One region of the Corynebacterium jeikeium genome, then DNA from elsewhere that is predicted to be linked to it. Evidence: predicted binding sites of a transcription regulator. Region 1 holds the regulator's gene; the other holds the start of a gene.
What was found. The regulator LexA, encoded in region 1, represses DNA repair genes until DNA is damaged. The targets are predictions, from matches to a motif close to CGAACANNTGTTCG.

Region 1 (7,386 bases):
GTCTGCGGGCTAGTGCTACTACTGCGGCGTTGTGTCTTTTGCCTTCACGGCGCTTTCGTTCATAGAATTGCCGGGAACGCTCGTGGAATCTGATGGATGCAAAAGATGATTGCCATAGGGCGTTCTTTAATTTTTTATTGCCGGCTCGGTTCAGTGAGTTCGACATGATCGAGGTCCCGGACTGGTTTGTCCGAGGTGATAAGCCAGCGTAAGAGGCTAGGTGCCCAGCTGTCGGGAAGTCGGTCATGTCGCCCGCGGTCATGAGAATTTGTGCTGCCGTCTTTGGTCCGATTCCTGGCATGGATAGCAGGATTTGAGTGTGGGGGATGTCGTTGATGAGCTCGATGACTTCCTGCTCGATTTGTGTGCGGTGCTCGAGCTTTAAAAGCGCGTCCTTCGCCGACATTGCTACGCCCATTTCGGCATAGTGTGCACCAGCAATGGCAACTGTTTGCTCAGAGATGGCAGCGAAAATGGCATCGAGGACAGGTTCAGGATTGCGTGCCTTATAGCGTCGAGCGAAGGCAGTTGCCTTGGCCTTTCCGAGGCGTTTTATCTTGGTCGGTCCGCCGTAGCGTGCAAGTAGGTGCAGAACCCACTTGCGGTGAATTATCTGACCGCGAAGGGCCTGTTCGAATTGCGGGTAGCAGCCTACTAGTGCACTTCGAATCTGATTGATGAGCCTGGTGTAGGAGCGCGCTAAATCTTCGTCGATACCGTTGAGGACCTTCAACTGGAGGAAGGCTTCTTCGACGCGGTCGACGCTGCGGAGGGATTCCGGAAGGTTCTTTGCAGCGTGGGCGATGATATAGGCGTCCCGGATATCAGTTTTGGCATTGCCAGCGTGGATGCGCGAGAGTTGACGCATAGCCAAACCGGGAAGGTAGCGCACGTCGATCCCGAGTTCTTGAGCAACCGCGACAGTTAGTCGACCAATGTTATTGGGCTGGTCCACGACGACAAGGACCTTGTGGTCGTGTGCGCTGAACGCTGAAAACAGTGCGCGCAGGGATTTTTCGTTTTGGTTGATGCGCTTAGATAGCACCTGGGTGCCGTCGATATCTAAGACGCAAGCGTGGTGAAAGTATTTACCGACGTCCATGCCGATGACATAGTCGTAGGTCATGCCAGACCTCCTAGCGAATTGAATGAGTATGGGACTTATTTCATCGCTGGTGGTCGGACATACTTCACGCTGGCATCCACATTACTTTGAGACCTCGCACATTCTGTGCGGGTCAGGTTCCTATTAGCAGTCTGGAGTATGCCACTGCCTTCGGCGGCATCACCCCCCGGATCATTTTCAGACAGGGACGAAAACAAGCCATACCGAAGCCAGCGACTAGTTCCACTGCCCCAAGGCAGAAGGAACGCAGACAAACATAACCTGCCCCAGCATGGGGCTAGGAGTACGAATCCTGAGTTCCTTCAAGCGGAACTGCCAACAACGTAATGGGACTTAGATCTTGCGCAGGACCGCGGCAACCTTGCCCAGAATTGTTGCCTCCTCAGCGGGGATGGGCTCGAACAGCGGATTGTGGGGAATAAGCCATAGGCCGTCGGCATCCTTTTGGAATTCCTTGACTGTCGCCTCGCCATCGATCATGGCCGCAACGAAGTCTCCAAATTCGGCGACGGACTGCGAACGCACGACTACCCAGTCACCGTTGAAAATGCCGGCGTCGTGCATGGATTCGCCGACAACCTGAAGCAGAAAAAGCTCGCCATTGCCCACGAGTTCTTGCGGGAGGGGAAAGTGAGCCTCAACATTCTGCTCAGCGAGAATTGGGGCGCCTGCCGCAATCTGGCCTACAACCGGAACGTAGGTCGCCTCTGGCATGGTCTCGCCTTCGGTGGTCGGTTCCGGGATAGCCGCGGAAGTTGGCTGGGGCGAGCCTGCGTTCTTTTTGGTGCTTTCGTTCGTGAGCTGGCCACCGTCGAATGCTCGGACGTCTACGGCTCGCGGACGTTTGCCATCGCGGCGGAGATAACCCCGCTTCTCAAGCTGGGTCAGGTGATAAGAAACGGAAGAGGTGGAGTGCAGCCCAACTGCGTCTGCAATCTCGCGAATGCTCGGCGGGTAGCCGCGGATGATGGTCGAATCCCTAATGACTTCGAGGATTCGGCGCTGACGGGTGCTCAATGCCGGCTTCTTGCCGTCTTTCTGCGCCTCTTTCTCTGCGCGCTTATCGGCCTCCGACTTCGGCGGGCGGCCGAGCTTCGGGCGCGGGGTGGGGTTGTCACTCGATTTGTCGATGCTCACGGGGTGTACCTCGTTCGGTATTCGGTTCAGCTATCGCCATTGACTCTACCCGAAAACTAAACGATTACTAGTATATGTGTTCGAAAATGTTCGAATTTCGCTCGACATGTTCGAACAAGCGTGCTAAATTACTTACTGCATCGGAAATTAGAACACGTGATCTAGTGTTCTAATGTTTAGCAATAGCCTGTCTGGGGCGGATGTTTCACTGGGAACCACAGTGAAGGAAGCTGCCAGTGAGACTTTAAGAGTAGCGCTGATGTTTTAAGGAGTAATCATCATGACCACCTCGATTGTGCGTCAGGTAACGTCCCGTCAGTCCGATACCCGCGTCCGTGTGTCGCGCCACGAACGTGTTGCTCCACTACGCCAACCTAGGGTTCGCAAGCCTGACTGGGATGTGGTTGCTAACAGGTCTAATTCGAACACTTTTAGTTATGCAACGGCGCCGGTAAGGCGTTCGATATCTTTGGAAAAGGCTGCCCGTATTTCCGGTTCTAACGAAAGGGTGTTCGAAGTAGGATCGGCACGTACCGCGACTCTGCGCGCTCGTGTGGATCGCGTAGTTCACTCTCCTGGAGCGACTGTGTTTTCCTTGGGTGCAATGTCAGTGCTGTTAGGGCTTGCTCCCGTGTTGATTCCTTAGGGCGATCCTTAAGACGGGGAGCGGGGACTGTAGCTTTAGAAATCTTCTGTCCTGGTTTGGACTCAGACTAAGGTAGAGGGCGTGTTGTGTCCCTCTTGCAATTCTGAATCTTCCCGCGTAGTCGACTCGCGTTCTATCGAAATGGGCGTATCTATTCGCCGTCGTCGTGAATGCAGCGAGTGCCAGACCCGTTTCACCACCATCGAAAGGTCCGTCCTGCTGGTGGTTAAGCGCAACGGGGTGACTGAGGAATTCAGTAGGGAGAAGGTTATCAAGGGTGTTCGGCGTGCTTGCCAGGGTCGCGATGTCTCGGACGACGCGCTGAAGCGCCTTGCTCATGAGGTGGAACAGGCTGTGCGCGTGGCGCATGGTTCGCAAGTGCCAGCGAACCAGATCGGCTTGGCGATTCTCGATCCGCTGCGAACTCTAGACGAGGTTGCCTATCTGCGCTTCGCCTCGGTGTATAAATCTTTTAATTGCGCTGAAGACTTCGAGCAGGAGATCGAATCGCTGCGGGCTCATCGCCAAGCGCTAGCCGCCCCTCCCGTGGGGGATAACAGCGAAGATAACTAGCGGCAAAAAGCGCTAGCGAATCTTTTCCAGTTTCTTGCGGATTCGCTGCAGGGAAACGGAATGCGCCGTACCGAGGTTCTGGGCGAATAGGCTAACGCGCAACTCCTCGATCATCCAGCGCACCTCCTTAATCTGCGGCGACGCGGCCCGCGCAGTTGGCAAACGCTTTTTGGTCTTTTCTAACAGTTCAAAGGCTTCCTGAACCTCCTGGTCCAGGTCCTCTTCCTTGTAAGGGTCAGCCTTCATCAGCTCAAGACGGGCACGCATCGCCTCCACATAGCGTGGTACGTGGCGCATGTGCTCGATCCCATTACGGGCGATCGCATGCTTACCCAGGAAGAAGTTCAACTGCGCGTGCATGTCGTCGATCGCCTCACCGGACCATCCCTTGAGTTCCGCCGACATATCTGCGACTGCGAGCACCGCAGGAGCCAAGGCAACCACGTATTGGCGCACCCGCCCGGGCCCTTGGGAGTGGGCTACCGCCACGACTTCGTCGCATTTGTCCGGATCGCGGATCACGGGCCCCAACTTCATCAGCATGTCGCGGCAAGCTAGCGCCACAACGTCGTTGACTAGGCCATCCACACCCCCTGGAGTGTTCTCCATAGCCACTCGCTGGCGCAGAGGAAGCCCCTTTATCATCTGCTTCGGGGAGACAGTGCAGGCTGCGACCATCATGTTCAAGACCGTGGTGAACTGCTGGCCGTCCGCAGCCTGTTTGGTGGGGAAGGCCTTCAAGGTCACCCTGTCTTGAGTAGCGACGATCGCAGGGTAGGTGTTTAGAGTCTGGCCGTCTACTACTGTTTCCACCGTTTCAGGCAGCACGCCGATGCCGTCAGCGGTCCACGCATCAGCGGTGGCTAGCACGCCGGTCGAAGTTCCAGCCTGCTTCTTAGAGGCCTTCCGGCGCGACGGTGTATGCTGCGCCGCATCGCTCGGGGCTGCACCCTTGGAACGAGCTGCGGCCTGCGCAATGGCCGACGTGACCTGTCCGGCCAGCTTGTTCTGCAGGTACTTCAGGTCCCGCGATTTTTCGATCACATTGCCGCGGCGATCGATAGCTGCGAATTGCATGCGCAGGTGGCCGGGAACCCGCGACCAGTCAAAATCTTGTGCGGAGATTCCCTGGCCGCCAAGCTCCCGCAGAGCCTCGGCTAGAGCGAACCCAAACTCTCCGTCAAAGGGAACCATCCGCTTTAAGGCTGCGCTGGCGAAATTGCTGGCAGGAACCACACTCGTGCGCAACGGCTTGGGCAGGGAACGGATCAGGGCGATCGCCAGCTCCTCCCGCATACCGGCAACCAACCAGCGCGTTTCCGGCTCGGAGACGTTAGCCAACAGGGGGATCGGCACACGCATCGTCATACCGTCGTCCGGGTCACCCGGCAAGAAGACATAGCTGAGTTCGAACTCCAGGCTGCCCTGTCGCCAGACGTCTGGGAATTCGTCAGCGGCTTTCGCAGCCTCCTCCGAATCAATCAGTGCGTCTAGTGTGAAGTCCAGCTGGTGCGGGTCTTTATGGCGAGCCTTCTTCCACCAAGAATCGAAGTGTCGGGAGGACACGATCTTTTCTGGCAAGCGGGCGTCATAAAAATCAAAGAGCGTTTGATCGTCGACAACGATATCGCGGCGGCGAGCCTTATCCTCCAATTCGGTCGCCTCGGAGAGAAGCTTTTGGTTGTGGGCGAAGAAGTGGTGGCGGGTTTTCCAATCGCCCTCCACGAGTGCGTGCCGGATAAACAATTCACGCGCCAATGCACGGTCCACCTTCGACGCATTAACCATTCTGTCGGCGACGATCGGCAAGCCCAGAAGCAACACCTTTTCGTGCACCATTGCCGCCCCGCGGGAAGACGACCAAACCGGCTCGGAGTAGTTGTACTTCACCATGTGCGGGGCGATCGTTTCGATCCAGCTAGGGTCGATGGGCCCCACCGTGCGGGCGAAGACCTGAGAGGTTTCCACCAGCTCAGCAGCCATGAGCCACTGCGGGGGCTTCTTCGACACGTGAGAGGACGGGTGCACCACGAAATGCGATCCGCGGGTGCCAGTGAATTGCTTGGAGTTCCCCTCGCGCATTCCCACGTGGGTCAAAAGGCCAGTGAGTATGGACTGGTGAACCAGATCCTCGTCGATCGCCTCCGGCTCGAAAACGAGCTCCCTCACGTGGCGAATATTCGGAATCTTCCAGCTAAGGTCCTGTACAACGGAGAGCATTTGGCGTACCAAATCCATCCATTCGCGGACGCGTACATAGTGGATAAACTCCCGCTGGCACAGCCTGCGGAACTTATTCGCCGACAATTCCTGGCGCTGTTCCTGCAGGTAGTTCCAGAGCTTAAGCAGGCTCACGAAGTCTGAGTTCGCCTTGAAACGCGCGTGCATTTCGTCTGCTTGCTGCTGCTTTTCTAGGGGACGTTCGCGCACGTCCTGGATGGATAGGGCCGACACGATCACCGCAATGGGTTCGATGATATTGTTCGCGTGCCCGGCCACCAGCATGCGCGCGAGCCGCGGGTCGGTGGGGATACGCGCCATGTCGCGGCCGATGGGGGTAAGCGCTGCTTCTTTTGTGGACGCCAACGCCCCGAGCTCCTGCAGCAGAGCTACACCGTCGCGAATGGACTTGCTGTCGGGTGCCTGGAGGAATGGGAAGCGTTCAATATCGCCCAAGCCGAGGGCGGCCATGGACAGGATTACGCTGGACAGGTGGGTCCGCAGAATCTCGGGGTCGGTGAACTCCGGGCGTGCCTCGAAGTCCTCCTCCGAGTACAGGCGAATGGCAATGCCGTCGGCGATACGGCCGGAGCGGCCGGAGCGCTGTTTGGCGCTGGCCTGGCTAATGGGCTCCACCGGCAGGCGTTGGACTTTGGTGCGGTTGGAGTAGCGAGAAATGCGGGCATAGCCAGTGTCCACGACGTAGTGGATGCCGGGGACCGTCAGCGAGGTTTCTGCAATGTTGGTGGCCAGTACAATGCGTCGGCGCGGGCCTGTGTGGAACACACGGTGCTGCTCGGCGTTTGAAAGGCGCCCGAACAGTGGCAGAACGTCTACTTTTCGTGCTCCGCCGGCGCCAGCGAATTCGCCTTCCAATGCCTCGGCTGCGTCACGGATTTCGCGTTCACCGGAGAAGAAACACAGGATGTCGCCGTCGCCGGCGCGCATCAGCTCCCTACACGCCCCGACGAGGCCGTCCAGAGGGTCGGTCTCCACCTCGATGACCTCGCCGGTCTTCGGGTTCTCCCGTTCCGTCACAAGCGGCCGATAGCGAATCTCCACCGGGTAAGTGCGGCCCGAGACTTCGATGATCGGGGCGGGGGAGCCGTTGGCGTCCGCAAAATGCTTGGCGAAACTTTCGGGGTCGATGGTGGCGGAGGTGATGATGACCTTCAAGTCGGGTCGCTTCGGCAGCAACTGCTTGAGATAGCCGAGGAGGAAGTCAATGTTGAGGCTGCGCTCGTGAGCCTCGTCGACAATGATCGTGTCGTAGTCCCGCAGTAGGCGGTCGCGCTGGATCTCGTTGAGCAGCACACCGTCTGTCATGAGCTTCACGGCGGTGTGCTTCGAGATCGTATCGTCGAAGCGGATCTTGTAGCCGACCAGGGAGGTATCGTCGCCGATCTCCTGATCGAGTTCCTCTGCGATACGCTCGGCCACGCTGCGAGCTGCGATACGGCGCGGCTGGGTGTGGCCGATCACCTTTGTGCGACCGCGGCCGAGTTCCAGGCACATCTTGGGGATCTGGGTGGTCTTACCCGAGCCGGTTTCGCCCGCGATGATGACGACCTGATTGTCTTCGATGGCTTGTTTGATGTCTTCCCGCCGCTCAGAGACGGGAAGATCGGGGTAGGAAATCGGAGGGATGCTGCGGACGAATTGCGGACGGCGGCGCTTGTTTGAG
Region 2 (7,386 bases), 1.1 Mb from region 1:
CACCAGCTATCGGGCGGCATGGCGCAGCGAGCGGCGCTTGCTGCGGCGTTGGCGGGAGATCCGCAATTCCTTATCGCAGACGAGCCCACCGCAGCATTGGACCCACAATTGACGAAGGAGACGCTGGAGCTACTGCGGTCCGCGGCCAAGGATCTGGGGCTCGGAGTAATGCTGATAAGTCACGATCTAGAGGACCTTCGAGAATGGGAAGCGTGCGACCACATTTTTGTGCTGCATGAGGGCGAAGTAGTGGAAAGTAGACAGGCCAGCGAGTTTTGGGCTGCACCGCAAACCGACTTTGGTCACGCGTTGGTTGGGGCTTTGCCCAGCGGAGGCCTTGAATACCAAACCGAGGTAGGGGAGAGAAATGCTTAAAGCTACCGAGGTGACCTATTCCTATGCGGGGAAACCCGTCTTGGAGAGAATTGAACTGAACATTGAACGCGGTGAGCTCGTGGGGCTGATCGGACCTTCAGGATCTGGCAAAACGACGTTGGCCAAGTTGCTTTCCGGGCGTTTCCTCCCAGATTCGGGAAAGGTCACGATTGACGGAGAACCTGTGGTGACGGGGCGAGATCGCCGGCGATCACGAATAGCGTTGGTGAGTCAATCCCCTCGGGATGCGTGCAATCCGCGGTGGACTCTCCGAGAGATCATCGCTGAACCTTTATTGATCGCCGGGGAGCACAATAGGGAAGTGATTCGCGAGTGCGTGGAGGATCATACGAAGCGAGCAATGCTGGATAGGGAATTGCTTGATCGCCGACCAGCACAGGTAAGCGATGGGCAACTGCAGCGAGCATGCTTGGCCCGCGCAACTGTGATGGATCCCGCCTTCCTCATCTGCGATGAACCGACTTCAATGCTCGACCCCATTGCGACGGCGAAAATTGTGGAGATGTTGCGCGAGACCGTGCGGGCGAACCGCGGAGTGCTATTGATTTCCCACGACCATCGGTTATTGGCAGCGTGCGCTGACCGGACAGTGACTATCGAAACCACCCCGCAGGCTTAGAACTTTGCGTTCCGCGCCTGTGCTGGTGAGGAGCGATAATTAGCGCTGGGGGATGTCCAAAGAATGGAGCAGCGTACGCTGCGAATCACTAAAGTTATCGTCCGAGATTAAGTACACGCGGTTTAACTTCGCCGGGGAAGTGGAGCTGCCGGCGTGGTTTCCGATGGCGGAGGAGCCCGCAGGAAGGGAGCCGGTGGTGACGGAACCGTGAGCCGGCACATCTGCGGAGTGGGCAGGCGGGGCCGCGAAGGTTAAGCCTTCAACATTTTCGGGGGATGCAGAGATGTTGGGGCTTGCCTCAGTGTTAGCCTTATCGCCACTCGAGCTTTGGTTGTCACCGAGCTTGTGAATGTCACTGGGTTTTTGTCCAGCGAAATCGAAGACCTTCTCGCGGTTAACGGGCACCTCGCTACCGTCCAAGCGCTCCCGGCCAAGCACATTGGTGGCCCCTTCCAGACTCAAACGGTAGATCTCGGCGCGGTTACCTTGTTTGGGGATGTAACCGCGCTGCAGCGCGTAGAGGCTACCATCCGGGGAAGTAGCTAAGGAAGCGTACCCGCGATCGGCCTTGGGGGCGTACGTGGGGTCCACCTCGACCACATACTCGGCCTTGGGCCTGCCGGTTGCAGTGCTGTAAGCGGTCAACCGAGTTTTGGAACCCGCCTCGGGAGTATTGATTGGCCCATCCTGCACCAATGAGTTCTCGTTGAGAGTGTAAAAAGTTTCCCCATCAGGAGAAATTGTCATGCCCTCCGGGCCTTTGTTGGGGCTTATCCCTTTAGTTTGTTCAATATCCTTTGCTGCATTGTGGTCGGGGACGTGATAGTGCGGGGGATGGATGCGCCGGATTTCCCGCCCGTTGCTATCGGATTCGATGACAAGGGGTGAGCGGTTCTTCGATCCCTTTGATTCGCCCTCGGTGGTCCATAGCAAATGGCCGTTAGGTAGCTGCTGGATCTCCTCCGCATCGTATTCCTTGGGGTTGTATGCGCTGCCATCTGGCTTGGTGAAATTAACTTGTCCAGTGACCTTTGCCCGCCCGTTGTTGTCGATGTTCAAGCGGTAGGCGCGCGTGGGGCCATGATCGCCTTTGTCATCCGAGATGGCGAGGTAGGAGCCATCGGCGAGGGCAGTAAGCCCGGATAGTCCACCCACGTTGGGATCCTTGCTCGCTTGGCCGAGGTCGAACGCGCCGTTGTAGTGAGTTTGTTCCTGGCCGCCAGTTTTCAGAGCGCCGGAAGATGGGAAAGTCGATCCTGCGGGGAGTTGCGGTGCGGAGAGCGAGGCGTCGGAACCAAAAGGGGTAGCGGAAGAAAAAGGGGCGGCGGCTGCGGTTGCACCAAAGGCTGTGGGGGCGGCAATGACCGACCCAGCGAGGATCGAGGTAGCGACAAGCGGGGCGGCTGCCAACGGGGTGGAAATGAGGGCGCGGTTTATGCGTATGCGGTTTTTCATGCCCACTATCAAAACAGATGGGGCGGGTTTGCGCATTTCAGGGAAGGTTCAGGGTGAATCTGTAAAAAATCTTCAAAAAAGTTGAGCCGATCGGGAACAAGTTTGACGTGCGATGAGTTGAGTAGGGTGTGAGCAGGTTGAGTGTGGCTGACTCAAGAAGATTTGACTAGAGAGAAAAACTCCGGATACTGGAGAGCATGAGTTGAGTCGTCCACACTAAAGGCTCGATGACTGACAACAACAATCCGACGAAGGATTAAAACAACAGGAGGTACCCCACTATGGGACGCGCAGTAGGAATTGACTTGGGCACCACCAACTCTGTGGTGTCTGTACTGGAAGGCGGCGAGGCAAAGGTCATCGCCAACTCCGAGGGATCCCGTACCACCCCGTCCATCGTGGCTTTCGCCAAGAACGGCGAGGTGCTGGTCGGCCAGTCCGCCAAGAACCAGGCGGTAGCCAACGTGGATCGCACCATCCGCTCTGTTAAGCGCCACATGGGCACGGACTGGAAGGTCTCCATCGACGACAAGGAGTACACCGCTCCGGAGATCTCCGCCCGTACCCTGCAGAAGCTGAAGAGGGACGCGGAGAGCTACCTGGGTGAGGACGTAACCGACGCGGTTATTACCGTCCCCGCCTACTTCAACGACGCACAGCGCCAGGCAACCAAGGATGCTGGCCAGATTGCAGGCCTGAACGTCCTGCGTATCGTCAACGAGCCGACCGCAGCCGCCCTGGCTTACGGCCTGGAGAAGGGCGACAAGGAGCAGACCATCCTGGTATTCGACCTCGGTGGCGGTACCTTCGACGTCTCCCTGCTGGAGATCGGCGACGGTGTGGTTGAGGTTCGCGCAACCGCCGGCGACAACGAGCTGGGCGGCGACGACTGGGATCAGCGCATCGTCGACTGGCTGGCCGACAAGTTCAAGGCAAGCCACGGCGTGGACCTGACCAAGGACAAGATGGCCCTGCAGCGCCTGCGCGAGGCGGCGGAGAAGGCCAAGATCGAGCTGTCCAGCTCCCAGCAGGCCTCCATCAACCTGCCGTACATCACGGTGGACGAAGACAGGAACCCGCTGTTCCTGGATGAGACCCTGACCCGCACCGAGTTCCAGAAGATCACCCAGGATCTGCTGGACCGCACCAAGACCCCGTTCCAGGCAGTGCTGAAGGACGCGGAAATTAGCGTGGACGAGATCGACCACGTCGTGCTGGTCGGTGGCTCCACCCGCATGGTTGCCGTCTCCGAGCTGGTCACCGAGCTGACCAACGGCAAGGAGCCCAACAAGGGTGTAAACCCGGACGAGGTTGTGGCCGTGGGTGCTGCCCTGCAGGCCGGCGTGCTGCGCGGCGAAGTTAAGGACGTGCTGCTGCTGGACGTCACCCCGCTGTCCCTGGGTATCGAGACAAAGGGTGGCGTGATGACCAAGCTGATCGAGCGCAACACCACCATCCCGACCAAGCGTTCCGAGACCTTCACCACCGCCGAGGACAGCCAGCCCAGCGTACAGATCCAGGTCTTCCAGGGCGAGCGCGAGATGGCTGCGCACAACAAGCTGCTCGGCTCCTTCGAGCTGGCGGGCATCGCTCCGGCACCGCGCGGCGTTCCGCAGATCGAGGTCACCTTCGATATTGACGCCAATGGCATCGTCTCCGTCTCTGCAAAGGACAAGGCCACCGGCAAGGAGAACACGATCAAGATCCAGGACGGCTCCGGCCTGTCCCAGGAGGAGATCGACCGCATGGTCAAGGATGCCGAGACCCACGCGGAAGAGGACAAGAAGCGCCGCGAGGAGCAGGAAGTCCGCAACTCCGCAGAGTCCATGGCTTACCAGACCCGCAAGTTCGTCGAAGACAATAAGGACAAGGTCAGCGAGGATACCCAGAACAAGGTCGAGGAAGCAGCCAAGGCTGTTGACGAGGCTCTGAAGGGTGACGACATCGAGGCCATCAAGGATGCGGTGGAGAAGCTGAACGCTGAGTCTCAGGAGATGGGCAAGGCCATCTACGAGGCAGAGGCAGCCGCCGGTGCTGAAGGTGCTGGTGCGGACGCTGCAGGCTCCGCCGCAAACGATGACCCGAACGTTGTGGACGCCGAGGTTGTCGACGAGGATACTTCCGCAGAGGATGATAAGAAGTAATGGCTGAAGATCTGAATCAGGACCCGGGCGCCCCGGAGAACACCGACCCGGAGGCAACCTCGGCCGAAAGTGCCGAAGCTGCCGCCGCGGAAGCTGCTGAGGCGCAGGGTGTCGACGAGGGTCTGGCTGATGGTGAGGCGGCTGTGGCTGATGCTGAGGGCGTCAATCCCGAAGACAGCAACAGCATCGAAGCCGAGCTGGCCGAACGCACCGAGGACCTACAGCGCGTGACGGCGGAGTACACCAACTACCGCCGTCGTGTTGAGCGTGACCGCGCGAGCGTGATCACCGGCGCGAAGGCCGAGGTGGCCGCCGAGCTGCTGCCGATCCTGGACGACCTGGAGATGGCAGAACAGCACGGCGACCTGACCGGGCCGCTGAAATCCATGTCGGACAAGCTGCAGTCTGTGATGGCATCCATGAAGGTGGAGAAGTTCGGCGAGGAAGGCGACGAGTTCGACCCGAACTGCCACGAGGCCGTGCAAGACACGAGCAGTGGCGACGACAAGGTGCTGGCCACCATCCTCCGCCGCGGCTACCGCCTGGGTGACCGCGTGCTGCGCAACGCGATGGTCATCATTGGCGATCCGCAGTAGTTATTAGGGGTTAGCGCCAGGGATGGCGTGAGATCCAGAGAGCTTCACGGCTTTTGCTGTGGGGCTCTCTTTTTTGTGTGGTGGGGTGTATTTGTGGGAGGTATCTGTGAAGGGGCAGGTAGGAACTAGAAACTAGAACAAGTGTTCGATTAATTGAGTTTTTCTTGGAGGGGCTGTCCGGGGCGTTTTCTATGCTGATCGCGTACGGAAAACCACGGGACACGAGCTACGGAATTCGAGCCACGACACAAGAGCCACGACACACTGGGGACTTCCATCATTGAAGGGGAATGATGTTTGACCAGCCCACACCACCCGACAGACCACCGCAAGACCCACCGCATAACCAACCACAAGGCCAACCACAGGGGCCGTTCTGGAAAGTTACCGACCCCACCGACCCGATGAGCGCAGCGATCTGCGACATCAACCGCAACCACGCGCGCCTTGCCTTGGCGTGCACGCCGCACGACGACGAATGCATCACCGACGTGACCACCCGCCTGGGCGCGCGCCTGGGTCTCCCGGAGTTCCGAGTGGTCCAGCTCGTCGACGTCGGAACCACCTTCCGCCGCTTCCCATCGCTGGTGGAGCTGGCGGAAACCGGGGCCTACTCTATCGAGCTGTGGCGGATCGTCGCTCATAGCCTTGTTGCTGTTAGTGACGCCCACATCTCCGCTGTAGAAGCCGATGTCTACACAGCACTTTCGCCCACTCGGCCTAACCAGGCGATGTTGGGGCAGAGTACGATCCGCCAACGCCTGAAGAAGATCGTCATGGATCACGAGCCTTTGGCCTGTCCGATCGATCCCGCCGAACTAACCTCGCCAGCGGGCGAAGGTACGGATGGCGCAGCCGGGGCAGACGGTACAGATGGCGCAGACGGCACGGGTTCAGACGTAGAGGGCGTCAGTACCGAAGACCTGGCCGTCCTCGGCGCCGCAACGCGGCTAGCTATCGACGACCGGTCGGCCGACTACACCGAGTTCTACCTGACCCTTCCGAAGCTGGAGGCGCTGGAGCTGATCCAGGCGCTCGACAGCGTGAGGAACAAGCAGAATTGTTCCAGGGTGCGGGCGCTTATGAGTCTGGTGCGGGGGAGTGCGACCGCAGAGGTGAACCTCAACCTGTACCGCCAGGTGGATGCTCCGGAGGCGCAGATCTGGGCCGCCGGCAGCTGGCTCAACCCGCTGGCCACGAAGGAGTGGATGGAGCGGATAACCCACCTGCAGGCCCCGGGGAAGGCCGCTACCGCCGGCTATACCCCGACGCCCCTCATCCGTGCGAGCGTGGAAGGCCGGGACGGAACCTGCCGCTTCCCGGGCTGCGACACCCCAGCGCACAAATGCCAGCTAGACCACGTCAAACGCTTCGTGCATGGCGCCCCGAACGGCGGACCAACCGACACATCAAACCTCCACTGCCTCTGCGCCAAACACCACAACGCGAAAACGACGGGAGCCTGGGACGTGACAATCAACCCCGACGGGGAGGAAACCTGGACTAGCTTCGGAGACGGCCACACGGTGATCACCACGCCAAACGGCCCGCTGGGAAGAATCACCTTCCGGCACCGAGCAGTGAAGCGAGCGCGGAGGGTGGTGGAGCACAACCAGCGGGAGCAGAAGCGCAACCTGGAGGACGAGCCGCCGTTCTAGCGACAGCGTTCTAGCGCCGTCGCCCTAGTGCTTGCCCTGGTTGATCCTCTCCATGAGGTACGCCGGGGGCTGAATGTCGATCTCCGCCCTGCCGCCACCCTTCGACTTGATGTCGGTGAACGTGGTGATCTCAGCCATGTGCGAAAACATCAGCCGTGGGCTCATCGCGCCCGCCTGCCGCGAGAACTCCTGGGCCGTCACGGCCGCCATCATCTTGATGGACCCCAGCATGTCGGTGCCTTCGCCCATCTCCCGAACCAGGGTGATGTGGCGATGCGGCGTGGAAAAAATTAGCCCCTCGCTAGGGTCGATCTGCGGCAGGAGGCGCTCGAGGATCTCGTTCATTAGCAGGGGCACCGACCCCGTATAGTAAGAGCTGCTTTCAATCGCCCAGAAGCGCTCTTCGGGACGGTCTTCGCTCGCCCGAACAGGCTGTACATCCAGGTCGGAATCGATCAGCTCCTGCCACAGGTTGCGGTAGCCAATCCGGAACAAGTCCTCAATCGGGCCGCGATCAT

Region 2: the regulator LexA is predicted to act here: its motif matches at 5,345-5,358, upstream of CJEIK_RS00950 (HNH endonuclease signature motif containing protein).

Annotation. Positions count from the first base shown of each region.
Region 1 is NZ_CP063195.1:1,293,855-1,301,240, reverse strand. Features, by position in the region: gene CJEIK_RS05755 (IS110 family RNA-guided transposase) at 1-1,126, opposite strand, end outside; gene lexA (transcriptional repressor LexA) at 1,460-2,263, opposite strand; gene nrdR (transcriptional regulator NrdR) at 2,991-3,482, shown strand; gene hrpA (ATP-dependent RNA helicase HrpA) at 3,495-7,386, opposite strand, start outside.
Region 2 is NZ_CP063195.1:222,246-229,631, forward strand. Features, by position in the region: partial or broken gene CJEIK_RS11340 (ATP-binding cassette domain-containing protein) at 1-375, shown strand, start outside; gene CJEIK_RS00930 (ABC transporter ATP-binding protein) at 368-1,015, shown strand; gene CJEIK_RS00935 (esterase-like activity of phytase family protein) at 1,055-2,470, opposite strand; gene dnaK (molecular chaperone DnaK) at 2,752-4,614, shown strand; gene grpE (nucleotide exchange factor GrpE) at 4,614-5,210, shown strand; gene CJEIK_RS00950 (HNH endonuclease signature motif containing protein) at 5,615-6,868, shown strand; gene CJEIK_RS00955 (hypothetical protein) at 6,893-7,386, opposite strand, start outside.